4 regions of the Streptomyces sp. NPDC097640 genome follow, and region 3 is predicted to be linked to each of the others. Evidence: riboswitches for the same ligand, from Rfam matches in the RefSeq annotation. Region 3 holds a riboswitch; each other region holds the start of a gene.
What was found. Region 3 has a riboswitch for cyclic di-AMP ahead of ABTY62_RS27385 (M23 family metallopeptidase). Riboswitches for the same ligand answer to the same signal wherever they lie in the genome.

Region 1: it holds a riboswitch for cyclic di-AMP, as region 3 does, so the genes downstream of both, ABTY62_RS46250 (M23 family metallopeptidase) here and ABTY62_RS27385 (M23 family metallopeptidase) in region 3, are expected to answer to the same signal.
Region 2: it holds a riboswitch for cyclic di-AMP, as region 3 does, so the genes downstream of both, ABTY62_RS45700 (transglycosylase family protein) here and ABTY62_RS27385 (M23 family metallopeptidase) in region 3, are expected to answer to the same signal.
Region 4: it holds a riboswitch for cyclic di-AMP, as region 3 does, so the genes downstream of both, ABTY62_RS20455 (transglycosylase family protein) here and ABTY62_RS27385 (M23 family metallopeptidase) in region 3, are expected to answer to the same signal.

Annotation. Positions count from the first base shown of each region.
Region 1 covers NZ_JBEOSB010000053.1:33,501-37,460, reverse strand. Annotated here, with positions in the region: gene ABTY62_RS46260 (DUF6227 family protein) at 1-299, shown strand, start outside; gene ABTY62_RS46255 (PP2C family protein-serine/threonine phosphatase) at 524-1,771, shown strand; cyclic di-AMP (ydaO/yuaA leader) riboswitch at 2,058-2,184, shown strand; gene ABTY62_RS46250 (M23 family metallopeptidase) at 2,196-3,359, shown strand; gene ABTY62_RS46245 (aldo/keto reductase) at 3,553-3,960, shown strand, end outside.
Region 2 covers NZ_JBEOSB010000050.1:35,846-39,805, forward strand. Annotated here, with positions in the region: gene ABTY62_RS45695 (transglycosylase family protein) at 1-865, shown strand, start outside; cyclic di-AMP (ydaO/yuaA leader) riboswitch at 1,127-1,295, shown strand; gene ABTY62_RS45700 (transglycosylase family protein) at 1,297-2,007, shown strand; gene eno (phosphopyruvate hydratase) at 2,189-3,484, shown strand; gene ABTY62_RS45710 (FtsB family cell division protein) at 3,576-3,960, shown strand, end outside.
Region 3 covers NZ_JBEOSB010000018.1:129,389-133,348, reverse strand. Annotated here, with positions in the region: gene ABTY62_RS27390 (M16 family metallopeptidase) at 1-895, shown strand, start outside; cyclic di-AMP (ydaO/yuaA leader) riboswitch at 1,193-1,391, shown strand; gene ABTY62_RS27385 (M23 family metallopeptidase) at 1,405-2,229, shown strand; gene ABTY62_RS27380 (GntR family transcriptional regulator) at 2,461-3,222, shown strand; gene ABTY62_RS27375 (HPr family phosphocarrier protein) at 3,445-3,726, opposite strand; gene ABTY62_RS27370 (bifunctional acetate--CoA ligase family protein/GNAT family N-acetyltransferase) at 3,947-3,960, shown strand, end outside.
Region 4 covers NZ_JBEOSB010000012.1:91,192-95,151, reverse strand. Annotated here, with positions in the region: gene ABTY62_RS20460 (DUF4232 domain-containing protein) at 116-820, opposite strand; cyclic di-AMP (ydaO/yuaA leader) riboswitch at 1,206-1,388, shown strand; gene ABTY62_RS20455 (transglycosylase family protein) at 1,394-2,713, shown strand; gene ABTY62_RS20450 (dsRBD fold-containing protein) at 2,780-3,073, opposite strand; partial or broken gene ABTY62_RS20445 (phosphoribosyltransferase) at 3,103-3,732, opposite strand; gene ABTY62_RS20440 (hypothetical protein) at 3,883-3,960, shown strand, end outside.

The DNA of each region.
Region 1 (3,960 bases), on a different contig from region 3:
GCCGCGCGGAGAACCCCGACCGCCCCGGAGCGGCCACCGAGCAGCTGCTCTCCACGGCGTTCGCCCATGACATCGCGCTGGCCCCGAAGCCGCGCCGCCGCTCCGGCGGCCCCGACGCCACCTGGTGCCGCTTCTACGAGCACGCGTTCCTCCTGGCCGGCGGGGACGAGATCGTGCTGTGGGAGCTGGAGCACAACCTGACCGCCGACGGGCGGCTGGTGTGCGAGGTGTATCTCGACGAGGTCTCCGCCGAGCTGGCGGCGGACCGCCATGCCCGGGCGCTCGGCGTCGATCTCTGACACACCGTCCCCTACCGGCGCGTCGCTTCCCACGCCTTCCGGCTCGGGGGCCCCGGAACTCTCCGGGGCCCTCCTGAGCCTCCCCTGGCCTCCCCGGCCTTCTCCCGCGCACCCACCTGGCCGACACCGACTCGCCCGCCGCCCCGCCGACCGGGAGCCTGGTGGGACGGCATAAGAGGACCAGAGGAAGCCAAGGGAAGCCCAGGGGAAAGCGAGAGCGACCGGTGCGGGTGCGAGGGAGCAGGGCTCGTACGGGCGCCCGTACGAGCCCGCTCAAGGGACGGCGTACAAGGCGGCGTACGAGACCGCGTACAGGCCCGCGCGCACCCCGGCGCGGGGAACCACGCGCGGACGGGCCCCGCGCGGGCGACGAGGCGCCCGGGGGCGCCTCAGGCCGCCGCTTCGCGCCCTGGCTCCCCGGCATCCTCATCGCGGGCGGGATCGTCTTCGACCTCGGCACCCCGCCCCAGTACAGCGCCGCCCCCTTCCTCGCCGCCGCCCCGCTCGTGGCCGCTCCGTTCTACTCGCCGCGGCTGACGGCCGTCACCGCGGCGGTCGCGGTCACCGCCGCCTGCCTGCTGGCCGAGTTCCACGGCGTCCGGGACTGGGCCCAGGCGGCCACCGAGATCGCCACCGTCGTGACGGTCGCCCTGCTGGCCCTCCTCACCAACCACGTCATCAGCCGCGGCGGCCGGCGGCTGGCCTCGGCGCGCGGCATCGCGGAGGCGGCCCAGCGCGCCGTCCTGCCCGCACCGCCCGCCCGCCTCGCCAGCCTGGACGTCGCGGCCCGCTATGTGGCCGCGGAGCGCGACGCCGCGATCGGCGGCGACCTCTACGCGGTGCAGGACACCCCGCACGGCGTACGGATGCTCATCGGCGACGTACGGGGCAAGGGGCTGGGGGCGGTCGAGGTGGTCGCGATCACCATCGGCGCCTTCCGGGAGGCCGCCGAGCAGGAGGCGACCCTGGAGGGGCTCGCGCTGCGCCTGGAGCGGGCGTTGCAGCGGGAGCGGGCCCGGCGGGGCGACATCGAGCAGTCCGAGGGGTTCATCACGGCGGTGCTCGCCGAGATCCCCCGCGGCGACTCCCTCCTCCGCCTCATCAACCGCGGCCACCCGGCGCCTCTCCTGCTGCGCGCCGACGGCTCGGTGTGCAGCCCCGAGCCCGAAGTACCGGCGCTGCCGCTGGGCATGGGCGACCTGGGGGCGTGGCCGGACCGGGTGGAGGAGCTGCCGTTCGCGGAAGGGGTGACCCTGCTGCTGTTCACCGACGGCGTGAGCGAGGCGCGCGACGCGCGGGGCGTGTTCTACGACCCGGCGGTCCGGCTGCGCGGCCTCGGCTTCGCCGGACCGGTGGAGCTGCTCGACGCGCTGGTCGCGGACGTGGAGCGGCACACGGGCGGCGGGACCACGGACGACATGGCGCTGCTGGCGCTGCGCCGCTCCCCGGTGACACCCGGCACCGCGCTTTAACACGCTCCGTAGCGGACCATGATCATTACGGATAACGATTGACGCACGATCAGCGCGAGGGCGTTTCCGGGTGTGCTCGGGCGGCCGCCGACTCGCCCCCATCTGTCCTATGTTCGGCGTTAAGTTCACCTCAAAGGTTCCTCTGATTCCCGGGAACGGCTTGGAATCAGGTCACGCCTTCTATTAACGTTCGATAACGCAGCGCGGTCGTCACAACCGCCGCAAGAGGCGGCACCGCGCGCCGTCGCCGAATCCCGCACGCACGGCAGCACCCAGCAGCAGAGCGACAACAGCAACACCAAGGGAACCGGGGAACCACCAACCTTGGGGTGAATCGGGTCGAACCTGACCCGTAGGAGACCTTCCTGCTCCGAACCCGTCAGCTAACCCGGTAGGCGAGAGGGAAGGAAAGGAGTGCGCCCGCGTGGCGTCCAACAGGTCTGCCCTTGAAGAAGCTCCGACCCGCCCGTCCGGTGTCGACACCGGAACCGGGACCGCGGTCCGCTACGGCTCCTGGTTCGAACCGGCCGCCAAGGCGGGGGCCGACCAGGACACCGAGACCTGGGAGGAGTGGAATCCCACCGAGGAGTCCATAGCCCCCGTACGCGGCAAGCACCGCGTCCCCAAGCAGCGCGGCGGCACCATGGCCCGCAGCGGCGCCGTCCTCGGCGTCGGCGTGATCGCGGCGGTCGGCGCCGGCGGGATGGCGACCGCCAAGGACCGCCCCAAGGCCCCCATATCCATGCCGGACCTGGCGCACGTCGCCGGCCAGGTGCAGGACGCCCTCCCCGACGCCAAGGACCTGCCCGGCATCGGCGCGCTGTTCTCCGACTCCGGTTCCGACTCCGACGGCTCCACCACCGCCACCCCCCTCTCCACGGCCGGCCTGACCTCCGAGGACGAGCAGAACGGCGCGACCGACGCCGGCGAGGCGCTGCGCGCCCGCATCCTCCAGCAGGCCGAGAACCAGCAGAACGCCGCCGACGAGTCGCAGCGCGACGCCGCGGCCGACGCCGCCGCCAAGCAGGCCGCCGAGAAGGCCGCCGCCGCTGCCAAGAAGGCCTCCGACGCGGAGGCGAAGCGGAAGGCCGAGGCCGAGGCCAAGAAGAAGGCCGCCGAGGCCGAGGCCAAGCGGAAGGCGGAGGAGGCGGCCAAGAAGAAGGCCGAGGCCGAGCGCCTGGCGAAGCTCGCCGCCCAGTACACCCTCCCCGTCGCCTCGTACACCCTGACCGCGTCGTTCGGCCAGGCCGGCGACATGTGGTCGGCCGACCACACCGGCCAGGACTTCGCCGCCCCGACCGGCACCCCGGTCAAGGCGGTCCACGGCGGCACCATCACCTCGGCCGGGTGGGCCGGTTCGTACGGCTACCGCATCGTGCTCAAGCTGAACGACGGCACCGAGATCTGGTACTGCCACCTGTCGTCGATGGTCCGTACGTCGGGCTCGGTGACGACGGGCGAGGTCATCGGCCGCGTCGGCGCCACGGGCAATGTGACCGGCCCGCACCTCCACCTGGAGGTCCGCCCGGGCGGCGGCAGCCCGATCAACCCGATGCCCTGGCTCCGCGACCACGGCCTGAACCCGTGACCGCCGCGCTCCCGTCCCCGCAGGCCCTATAGACCCGTCCGACCCGTCCGACCGGTCCGACCGGTCCGGCCCCCGCACCCCGGCGGCCTTGGCGCTCTCTCCCCCCTTGACGCCAAGGTCGCCGGTTTTTTCGCGAGGGTGAACTCGCTCAGGGATGGGAATACGCCCTTCCGCCACCGCGCTGAAATAACGCATGGCTGACAACAAGCAGACCGACAACCGCAAGCAGCTCGGCGACCTGTCCGTGTTCCCCCTGTCACTCGGCGGGAACGTCTTCGGCTGGACGGCGGACGAGGCCGAGTCCTTCGCCGTGCTCGACGCCTACGTGGCGGGGGGCGGCAACTTCATCGACACCGCGGACGTCTACTCCGCGTGGGTGCCGGGCAACTCGGGCGGGGAGTCCGAGACCATCCTCGGCAACTGGTTCGCCTCCCGGGGCAACCGCGCCGACATCGTCCTCGCGACCAAGGTGGGGGCCGGCGTCCCGACCCCCCGCGGCCTGTCCGCCGCGGCGATCAAGACGGGCGTCGACGAGTCCCTGAAGCGTCTGCGCACTGACTACATCGACCTTTACTACACGCATTACGACGACACCTCGGTG
Region 2 (3,960 bases), on a different contig from region 3:
GTGGAGCGCCAACGGAGGCAATGGCTTCTACGGCGGTCTCCAGATCACCTTGGACATGTGGAAGAAGTACGGAGGCCAGCAGTACGCCCCGCGCCCCGACCTCGCCAGCCGCTCCCAGCAGATAGCCATCGCCCAGGCGATCCTCGGCGACCGCGGCCCGGACGCCTGGCCGAGCTGTGCGCTGAGTGCCGGGCTCGCCGACCTCGGCGACGCGCTGGACGGGAACTCCGGCGGCAAGGGCGGGCCGGAGTCGAAGGAGTCGAAGGAGCCCACGGGGATCGACGACTCCAAGACGGGGGAATCATCCGGTAATTCCGGTCAGTCCGATAACTCCCATGAATCCGATAACTCGGAGGAGTCTGATAAGTCCGACAAGGCCGGGACGCCGGATCCCTCCGCGACCGGCGACGGCGCGGACGACGGCGCTTCCGGCGGGAAGGGCGGCGGCAAGTCCGGCGACTCCGGCCGCGCCACCGACGAGACGTCCCGCGAGGAGGGCGGCACGCCCTCCGGCGCCGACAAGGGCGCCAAGGGCGACAAGGCCGACGAGGACTCCTCCGCCCCCACCGGCCGCCACCGCGGCGCGCCCGACGCCCAGGGGGGCGAGTCCGGGGACGCCGGCGACGAGGCGCGGCCCTCCGGGCGGCATGCCTCGCGCGGCGGCGAGGGCCGCGCCGAGATCACGCTTCCGCCCCTGGGTCGCGAGGACTCCAGCGTGCGCACCGATGACGCCTCGTCAGACACCGCGGACGGGCAGGGGGTCACCGGGGACTGGGCCCGGCTGTACCAGAGCGACAAATCCCTCATCGGGGGCAATCCCGACCTCATCCACCCTGGTCAGCGTCTCGATCTCAGCGCGAAGTAGCGGCAGTTCGGGGTGAAATGCCCGATCTGGCGGCAGTGAGACATACATCTCGTCACATCGCCCGGCCTGCGCCACCTGTCCGATCTTTCCGCACCCGGCCCCACCTGCGTAGATGCGGGACGGCTGGGTGCGGATCGGGCCGCCTTCGCTGGGATATGGGGGTTTGAACCTCATCGGAAGGTGTGTTTAACGTCTTCCCGCTCGCTACCGCGGGCACCGTCGATCGTCACGCCGAGTCCTGCCGGCGGTCGGGGGGAACCAGACGCGTCAGCGCCGAAGGCAGGAGCGGGGGACCCAAGGTAGGTGCCGCGGCGGCCCGGAGACGGGCTCGGTCGGCTAGGGGTGAAGACGGACGCGGTCAGCCGCGTCCGGCCGGGCAACTCACGTCCGAACCCGACAGCTCACCTCGTAGGCGTCGGTGAGGAACGAACATGCGTAACGACAAGGGTAAGCACCGCCGTCCCTCGAAGGTCACCCGCATCGCCGCGCTCGCCGGCGTCGCCGGTGCGGCCATCGCCGCACCCATCCTGGGGGCCACCTCCGCCTCGGCCGCGACCACCGCCCAGTGGGACAAGGTCGCGCAGTGCGAGTCCGGCGGCAACTGGTCGATCAACACGGGCAACGGCTTCTACGGCGGCCTCCAGTTCACCAACTCCACCTGGGCCGCGTTCGGCGGTACGTCCTTCGCCTCCCGCGCCGACCTGGCCACCAAGGACCAGCAGATCCAGATAGCCGAGAAGGTCCTGGCCGGACAGGGCAAGGGCGCCTGGCCGGTCTGCGGCACGGGGCTGACCACCAGCGGCACCCCGACCCCCTCCAGCTCCACCACGCAGTCCTCGAAGCCGGCCCAGCCGGCTCAGCCCGCGAAGCCGGCCCAGCCCGCGAAGCCGGCCCAGCCCGCGAAGCCCGCCCAGCCGAAGGCGCAGCCCCGCGGCGAGGGTCAGCACGCCGCGCGCGGTGAGGCCCGCCACACGTTCAAGAAGGGCGACGGCGAGTACAAGGTCAAGTCCGGCGACACCCTCTCCAAGATCGCCGAGGCGCACCACGTCAAGGGCGGCTGGAAGAAGCTCTTCGAGCTGAACAAGGACATCGTCGAGGACGCCAACCTCATCTACCCGGGCCAGCAGCTCCACCTCGGCTGACCCCCCGCCGGGACCGTTCCCCCCAGCCCGGCGACCGCGACCTCGACATCCCCGAGGACCGCCCCGGCCGGGCGCGCCGCCCCCCACCTGAGGCGCGCCCCGCCGGGGCTTCGTCGGGCCCGGCCCCCGGGCCCGTTAGGCTCATGCCGGAGAACGACAGACCCATACGAAGGAGAACCTCGTGCCGTCCATCGACGTCGTCGTAGCTCGCGAGATCCTCGACTCGCGAGGCAACCCCACGGTCGAGGTCGAGGTCGGCCTCGACGACGGCAGCACCGGCCGTGCCGCCGTGCCCTCCGGTGCTTCCACCGGTGCCTTCGAGGCACTCGAACTCCGCGACGGCGACAAGAACCGTTACGGCGGCAAGGGTGTCGAGAAGGCCGTCCTCGCCGTCATCGAGCAGATCGGTCCGGAGCTCGTCGGCTACGACGCCACCGAGCAGCGCCTGATCGACCAGGCGATGTTCGACCTGGACGCCACCCCGGACAAGTCCTCGCTCGGCGCCAACGCCATCCTCGGCGTCTCGCTCGCCGTGGCGCACGCCGCGTCCGAGGCCTCCGACCTCCCGCTCTTCCGGTACCTCGGCGGGCCGAACGCCCACCTCCTGCCGGTCCCGATGATGAACATCCTCAACGGCGGCTCGCACGCCGACTCCAACGTGGACATCCAGGAGTTCATGATCGCGCCGATCGGCGCGGAGTCCTTCTCCGAGGCGCTGCGCTGGGGCACCGAGGTCTACCACACCCTGAAGTCCGTGCTGAAGGAGCGGGGCCTGTCCACCGGCCTCGGCGACGAGGGCGGCTTCGCCCCGAACCTGAGCTCCAACCGCGACGCCCTCGACCTGATCGTCGAGGCGATCAAGAAGGCCGGCTACCAGCCGGGCCAGGACATCGCGCTGGCGCTCGACGTGGCCGCCTCCGAGTTCTACAAGGACGGCACCTACACGTTCGAGGGCAAGGCGCGCAGCGCCGCCGAGATGACCGCGTACTACGCCGAGCTGGTCGACGCGTACCCGCTGGTCTCCATCGAGGACCCGCTGAACGAGGAGGACTGGGACGGCTGGAAGACGATCACCGACCAGCTCGGTGACAAGGTCCAGCTGGTCGGCGACGACCTGTTCGTCACCAACCCGGAGCGGCTGGCCCGCGGTATCGAGAGCGGCACCGCGAACGCGCTGCTGGTCAAGGTCAACCAGATCGGCTCGCTGACCGAGACCCTGGACGCGGTCGAGCTGGCCCAGCGCAACGGCTTCAAGTGCATGATGTCGCACCGCTCCGGCGAGACCGAGGACGTCACCATCGCCGACCTGGCCGTCGCCACCAACTGCGGCCAGATCAAGACCGGTGCCCCCGCCCGCTCCGAGCGCGTGGCCAAGTACAACCAGCTGCTGCGCATCGAGGAGATCCTCGACGACGCGGCGGTGTACGCGGGCCGCTCCGCCTTCCCGCGGTTCAAGGGCGCGGTCGTCAAGGGCTGAGCCCCGCCGAGTCTGACCGCCGTCCCCGGCCCCGGTCCCGTACCGTGGCCGGGGACGGCGTACACAGCGAAGTCATGACCGGGGAGGCGACGTGCCGGCGGATCGGGATCGGTTCTCCACCGCGACCAGGCTGAGGGCGTTCGGCGAGCACGCCGCCGCCCGCGTCTACCGCGCCCGCATCCGGCGCCGCCGCAGCCGACTCACCGGCCGGGCCGCGCTCCTCGCGCTGGTCGTCTGCTCGCTCGTGGTGGCCCTCGCCTATCCGATGCGGCAGTACATCTCGCAGCGCTCGGACATCTCCGAACAGCAGCGCCAGGCCGACAAGGAGCGCGCGGACGTCAAGAAGCTGCTGGAGCAGAAGGCCAGGCTCCAGGACCCGGCGTACATCGAGCAGCAGGCCCGCGAGCGGCTGCACTTCACGCGGCCGGGGGAGACCGGCTACAGCGTGGTCGACGGCGGCGGCGAGACCGAGCGCT
Region 3 (3,960 bases):
GCTGTTCCCGGCCGAGTCCCGGATGTCCCGCCCGCGCCAGGGCACCCAGGAGACCGTCGAGGGCATCGACGCCGCGGCCGTGCGGGCCTTCTACGAGGCGCATGTCCGCCCCTCCACCACGACCGCCGTGGTCGTCGGCGACCTGACCGGCGTCGACCTCGACAAGGCGCTGGCCGACACCCTCGGCGCCTGGACGGGCGGCGCCGCCGAGCCCCGCTCCATGCCGCCGATCACCGCCGACGACACCGGCCGGGTGATCATTGTCGACCGGCCGGGCGCGGTGCAGACCCAGCTGCTCATCGGGCGGATCGGCGCCGACCGCCACGACCGCATCTGGCCCGCCCAGGTGCTGGGCACCTACTGCCTGGGCGGCACCCTCACCTCGCGGCTGGACCGGGTGCTGCGCGAGGAGAAGGGCTACACCTACGGCGTGCGCGCCTTCGGCCAGGTGCTCCGCTCGGCGGCCCCGGACGCCTCCGGAGGGGGCACGGGCGCCGCGATGCTGGCCATCAGCGGCTCGGTGGCCACCGAGGTCACCGGTCCCGCCCTGGAGGACCTGTGGAAGGTGCTGGGCACGCTCAAGGAGGAGGGTCTGACGGACGCCGAGCGCGATGTCGCCGTGCAGAACCTCGTCGGGGTGGCCCCGCTGAAGTACGAGACGGCGGCCGCGGTCGCGGGTACGCTGGCCGACCAGGTCGAGCAGCACCTGCCGGACGACTTCCAGGCGCACCTGTACGCGCGCCTCGCGGAGACCGGCACGGTGGAGGCGACGGCCGCGGTGGTGAGCGCCTTCCCGCCCGACCGGCTGGTCACGGTGCTCGTGGGCGACGCCTCGAAGATCGAGGAGCCGGTCAAGGAGCTCGGCATCGGCGAGGTGAGCGTCATCCAGGGCTGACCTGGAGATGACCCGGGGGTTTACCCCAGGTTGACTTGAGGCCGACGCGCCCGGCCGCCCTCGCGAGCTGGGCGAACGGGCCGCCGGGACAAGGACCCTGGCGCCGTTTCAGGCGCCGGGGTTTCCTTTTGTTGCCGTTTCGCCGGTCGTTTCGCCCGCTTTATAGCAGAGGTTGCCCATCTGGGGGGTCGTGTCTGTGGGGAAACCAACAAAAGAGCGGAACCGTTTGGTGATCGAAAGCGGTCCCGCTTAGCGTCAGTCCGGTTGCCCGCCCGAGACACGCCGCGCCCGCGGCACGGACAACCATCGCCGAATCCCCGTACGGCGCGAGCCAGGGGAACCGGGGAACCAGCCTCACCCGTTGCCGCCCGCGGCGCCGGAGGGGCGATTCCCAGGGGTGAATCGGACGCCTTCCCCGCGAGGGGCGAGGGGCCCGTAGGAGACCTTCCTGCTCCGAACCCGTCAGCTAACCCGGTAGGCGAGAGGGAAGGAAAGGAGTGCGCCGCTTCATGGCGATCACCCGTACCACCGGGAAGCACCGCCGCCCCGGACGCGCCCCCCGTACCGCCCGCTCCGGCGCCAACCTGGCGGGCATAGCCACGCTGGCCGCCTCCGGCGTGGTCGCCGGCTTCGCCGCCCCGGCGCTCGCGGCCTCGGACGACGGGCGCGGCGCCGAGGACACCGGGCTGCGCCAGGCGGTCGCCATGGGCGACGAGCTCGCCGACCAGGTCGCCGCCCAGGCGGAGACCCAGCAGTCCTTCGCCGCGGAGGCCGCCGCCAAGGCGCAGGCCGAGGCCGACGCCCGCAAGGAGGCCGCGCGGCTGGCCGCGGAGGCGAAGCGCAAGGCCGAGGCGGCCGCGAAGAAGGCCAAGCAGGAGCGCGAGGCCAAGGAGCGCGCGGCGCGCGAGGCGGAGCGCAAGCGGCTGAACATGTTCGTGCTGCCGGTCTCCGGCTCGTACCTCTCCACCAGCTACCAGGCGTCCAGCGGCCTGTGGTCCTCCGGCAGCCACACCGGGGTGGACTTCCACGCCGCGTCCGGGACCTCGGTGCACTCCGTGGGCTCCGGCACCGTCGTCGAGGCCGGCTGGGGCGGCGCCTACGGCAACAACATCGTGATCAAGATGAACGACGGCACCTACACCCAGTACGCGCATCTGTCGTCCCTCAGCGTCTCCGTCGGCCAGGCGGTCACCCCTGGCCAGCAGATCGGCCTGTCCGGCGCCACGGGCAACGTCACCGGGCCGCATCTGCACTTCGAGGCCCGCACGAGCCCGGACTACGGCTCGGACATCGACCCCGTCGCCTATCTGCGCTCGCACGGCGTCAACATCTGATCAACCGCACGCCGCCCGAAGGCCCCCGGTCCCACGGACCCGGGGCCTTCGGTCTGTCCGTCCCTCCACCCGCTGCCTGTCCGCTCGTCTGCTCGTCCTGGCCAAAAAATATCCATGAAATCCCCCCGCCCATCGGAAATTCCAGCCGCTTAGAATAGAGTCGCTGAACACGCGTCAATCGGCTGCGTTTCGCGGAGATTAAGGCGGAGGTTCGACAATGCGGGACCGTAAGTGAACGGCGATACGACCGCGGTCCACGGCAGCCGCCGGATTTCGGCGCACGCGGTGTGTACGGCGATCCGCGACGACATCGTCTCCGGCACCTTCGCGCCGGGCAGCCGGCTGACCGAGGAAGTCCTCGCCCGGCGGTACGGCGTCTCGCGCGTGCCCGTGCGCGAGGCCCTGCGCACCCTGGAGTCGGAGGGCTTCGTGACCACCCGCCGGCACGCGGGCGCCTGCGTGGCTCAGCCGTCCGACCGGGAGGCCGCCGACCTGCTGGACATCCGCGCGCTGCTGGAGCCGCTGGGCGCCGCCCGGGCCGCCCAGCGCCGCACCGAGGCGCATCTGAAGGTGTTGCGCGGCCTGGTCCGGCTGGGCCAGGAGCGGGCCCAGCGCGGTCAGCTGGGCGAACTGCGTGCGCTGAGCGACTGGTTCCACGAGACGCTGGCCCAGGCGTCCGGCAGCCCGAGCCTGGCCGGGCTGCTGGTGCAGCTGCGGCGCAAGATCGCCTGGGTGTACGCGGTGGAGCCGGCCCGCCGGTCCGCGCCGCCCGTCCCGGGCGCCCCCGGGCGCCCCGACTTCTCGCTCAGGGCCGTCGAGTCCTGGAGCGAGCACGGGGCGCTGGTCGACGCGGTGGCGCGGGGCGACGCCGACCGCGCCCGGACGCTCGCCGCGGCCCATGCCGAGCGCTCGATGTCGGAATACCGGCTGCGCCGCCCCTCCCGCGTGAGAACTTCGAAACATTCCGTAAACAATGCGGGCGCCCGGAATTAACAGCGGCCCCGTATACAACTTCTTGGAATTATCGCCGATGTGTCGCGGCCGTAGATTTCCGCGGCCGCTGATTTCGTGTCCCCGTATTCAGGTGGTGTGTGCGGTGCGCGGGCGGAAAACATAAAACAACGCGGCCGCGGTCGCCCGGAATGGGGCACCGCGGCCGCGCTGCGCGGCCGTGCCGAATCGATCCGCCGACGGCGGAGCCGGAGCCGGAGCCAGTCAGACGGTCTCCGGCAGCTCCTCGAGCCCCTCGCCGACCAGCTTGGCCAGGCGGTCGAGCGCGACCTCGGCGTCCTCCGCCTCCGAGGCGAGGACGACCTCCTCGCCGCCCTGGGCGCCGAGGCCGAGCACCGCGAGCATGGACGCGGCGTTGACCGGGGTGCCGTCCGCCTTGGCGATCGTGATGGGGACGCCGGAGGCGGTGGCCGCCCGGACGAAGATCGACGCGGGGCGGGCGTGCAGGCCCTCGGCCCAGCCGATGTTGACGCGGCGCTCAGCCATGGTGTTGCCCTTCAGAAGCGGTGTGGTTGTTGTCTAGACCAAATCATACGGTGTCGGTGTCTGTGTCTGCCCGGAAGGTGTCCGAGTGGGCCCGAGCGTGCCCGTACGGGTCCGATACGGACCTTCCCTCGACACCTCCTCTTCACGCAAGAGGGGTCCGCCATTCGGATGTCCGGATCACTTTCCACCCGCTTTCCAGCCGCGCCGTAGGCTGGGCCCCATGCGGCCCCCGTC
Region 4 (3,960 bases), on a different contig from region 3:
TTTTCGGACACCCAAGGGCGTCATGTGGCCGCGCTTCCCGGCCAATTCATTTCCGGCGCGTCCGGGTGGGGCGCGGGGCGGGGCGGCGGTCCGCGCCGCGCCGTGGTGCCCCGGTTCAGGGCTGGGAACCCGGCTCGACGGCGGTGACCTCGAATACGCCCCCGCAGACCCGGAAGGAGCGCGCGGATACCTTGATGGAGCGGTGGGAGTCCGGGGGGTAGGCCCGAATTTCGGCCGCGGTCCGCCAACAGGGCTTGTCGGACAGGCCTTTGTTCACCGTGTGCAGACTCGCGTAGGCGCTGTCGCCGGGTTTCAGGACGACCGTGGGCCGCCCCGGTCCGCGGCGGGTGGCGGGGTCGCCGATAGCGGCGCCGGGGGCGTCGAGCAGCGAAACGCCGGGATACCCGGTCAGCGTGCAACTGGCCGCGCCGGTATTGGTGAAGGCCAGGGGGACATAGACATTGCCCGCACCGATATCCGCCCGGCCGGTGGACAGTTTCAGCTGATCCTTGGAGCAGATGCGGCGGACGGCGGGCGGGGCGGCGGAGCCGGCCTCGGTGGTGACGGACGGCTCGGCGGCGCTCGGCGCCTTCGAGGCCGGATCGGCCTCGGGCGGGGCCGTGCTGGGCGCGGCGGTGCCGGGCCGGGCCGTGCCCGTGGCCGAGTGGGACTTACCGGCCGAGCCGGGCGGCGCGGGCGCCCCCGACGTCGCATCGGAGCCGCAGGCCGTGACCGCGGCCAGGGCGCCGACGACCAGCGCGGATATGGATAAGACCGGCGGCCGACGCCTCGCGGGCGCCCCGCCGTGTGGCTGTGTCATGGCCAACCTCCTGTGGGTCGGGCCTCCGGCGGCTCGTCGGCCGCCGCACCGAGTGCCCCGACAGCCCCCGTCCGTTCCCGTTCCCCTTCCCACTCCCCTTCCCCCGATGGGCGCCCTTATTCCGGTCGATATGCGACTCCGCCGCGCGGCCCCAGCATTAATCACATAATTACGGCAATTCGGCATTACGGATTCCGAGCCACAATCACCCCACCCGGAAAGCCGTGACCCGGATCACATTTCATCAGCGGCGTGATCGATTTCAGGACACAGGTCCGCCGAGACCTTGTCGTGACCAAAACGGTGTGTTTACTGTGCCGCACCCGGCGCATTCGTTGCGGCGGGTCCTCCTCCGCCGGAGCGCCGAGTCCTGCCGTGGCGGAGGGGTGACACGACGACCTGTCACGGCAGGAGCGGGGGAACCAGGTAGGCGCCGTGCCGCACGACATCGGGCGGTACGGCTAGGGGTGAAGTCGCGCCGCGGTGCCGGGGGGCACCGGGGACGGCGCGGCCGGGCAGCTCCCGCCCGAACCCGACAGCTCACCTCGCAGGCGTCAGGAGAGGATGAGCTCAATGGCTGCACGCGGACGTCACCGACGGCCCCGGCCCCGACGCGTCTCCCGCGCCTCGCTCGCGTTCACCGCGGGCGGCGCCGGGGTGGCGCTGCCCCTCATAGGCGTCGGCCAGGCGAACGCCGCCTCCGTCGACACCTGGGACAAGGTGGCGGAGTGCGAGTCCACCGACAACTGGAGCATCAACACCGGGAACGGCTACTACGGCGGCCTCCAGTTCTCCCAGTCCACCTGGGAGGCGTTCGGCGGGACGGCCTACGCGTCCCGGGCCGACCTGGCCTCCAAGGACCAGCAGATAGCCGTCGCCGAGAAGGTGCTCGACGCCCAGGGGCCCGGCGCCTGGCCGGTCTGCTCGGTCAAGGCGGGCCTGACCCGCGGCGGCCAGCCCGCTGACGTCTCTCCCGGAACCTCAGGCACCTCGGGCTCCTCCGGCTCCTCCCAGGCCGCTCCCAGGACGGCCCCCAAGGCCACACCGAAGGTCACGCCGAAGGACGCCCCACAGGCCGCTCCGAAGGCCACCACCACGGCCGTCGACCAGAGCGCGGCCGCCACCGGGCGCTCCGCCGCCTCGTACACCGTGGTCGGCGGCGACACGCTGTCCCGGATAGCCGATGCCCGGGACGTGGACGGCGGCTGGCAGCGGCTCTACGAGGCCAACCGCCGCGTCATCGGCGGCGACCCCGACCTGATCTACCCCGGCCAGAAGCTCACCCTCGACGGCAGCGCGTCCCCGGCCGCGAAGACGCCCGAGAGCCGGCCCCGGGCCGAACAGCCAAATCAAGCCAAGCAGCGCGCCGAGCAGGCGGACCGGGCCAAGCAGCAGCGGGCCGAGCAGGCGGCCAAGCAGCGGATCGAGCAGGCGCAGAAGGCGCGCGAGCGCGCCGCGAAGTCCGGCTCGTCGGCGCGCTCCTCCTCGTCCTTCACCACCCCGGTCGCCAGCCACGGCATCGGCACCGCCTACGGCGTCTCCGGCAGCAACTGGTCCAGCGGCCACCACACCGGGGTCGACTTCCCCGTCGCCACCGGCACCCAGGTGCGGGCCGTGGGCTCGGCCGAGGTGGTCGCCGCGGGCTGGGGCGGGGCGTACGGCTACCAGGTGGTGCTCCGCCACCCCGACGGCATGTACAGCCAGTACGCGCACATGTCGGCGCTGTCCGTCCACGTCGGCCAGTCCGTGTCCGGTGGCCAGCAGCTCGGCCGTTCCGGGGCGACCGGCAACGTGACCGGGCCGCATGTGCACTTCGAGATCCGTACCGGGCCCGACTACGGCTCCGACGTCAACCCGCTCGCCTACCTCCGCTCCAAGGGCGTCCAGATCTGAGAAATCTGTTCTGAAAGGTGTCGTGAAGGGTGCTCTGCCGCGGCCCGGCGCCGCGGCAGACCCGCCCTACATCACCAGATGTGCCTTCGCGTGCGTGACCTCCTCGATGTCACCGCCCGCCTTCGAGATCAGCCGGTGAGCGAGGTTGTTCAGCGCCCGCGCCGCCGCGATCTCCTCGCCGACCCGCGGCTGTGCCGGGTCGTCGGGATTCCGGTTCGCGCGGCCCTGAGCCAGGATCTCGGTCCCGTCGTGCATCCTCAGCCGGACGACCGCCTCGGTGAGAGGTCCGAGCTCACGGAACTCCATTTCGATGTCGCATCCCACGATCGTCTCCATCGCGGTCATCACCTCCTGCTTCATTTACCAGGATGCGCCCCACCCGGCAGGTCGGTCGACCGGGAGAGCAGGTCGACGACCTCGGCGTCACTGGTCTGCGAGAAGTCCTGGTACCACTCGCCGACCGCCGAGAACTCCGGTGGGGTCGACAGACACATCACGTCATCCGCGTCCTGACGCAGCGCCTCGGCCGCGTCGGGCGGCGCGACCGGGACGGCCAGCACCACCCGGGCCGCGCCCTGCGCGCGGGCGACCCGGCAGGCGGCCCGGGCGGTGGCGCCGGTGGCGATCCCGTCGTCCACGACGATCACCGTCCGGCCGCCGACCGCGACCCGCGCCCGGTCGCGCCGGAACCGCCGCGCCTGGCGCGCCAGCTCCTCCTCCTCGTCCCGCTCCACCTCCGCGAGCTCCTCCTTGCCCGCCCGGCTCATCCGCACGATCGCGTCGTGCACCACGCGCACTCCGCCCTCGCCGATGGCGCCGAAGCCCAGCTCGCGGTGGAAGGGGACGCCGAGCTTGCGGACGATGATCACGTCCAGGGGCGCCTTCAGCTCCCGCGCGACCTCGAAGGCCACCGGCACCCCGCCGCGCGGCAGGCCGAGCACCACGGGGTCCTCGGCGCTCAGCGGGCGCAGCCTGGCGGCCAGGCGCCGCCCGGCGTCCGCGCGGTCGACGAAGATCATGACTCACCCCCAGCGCAGGGAGACCCGGGGCCGGGAAACCCGCCCCGTCCTTACGACTCCATCCGAAGATTCCCCCGTCCGCAAACCGGCGGGGACCCGGTCGGCCGCGCCGACGCGCGGAAGCGGGCCGGGGCGGCCCACCCTGGATCCATGGAGAACGCCACGGATCCGAGCGAGTCCGGCCATCTCGTCTTCGTGGACGCGTACGACGCGGACACCAGATACCGG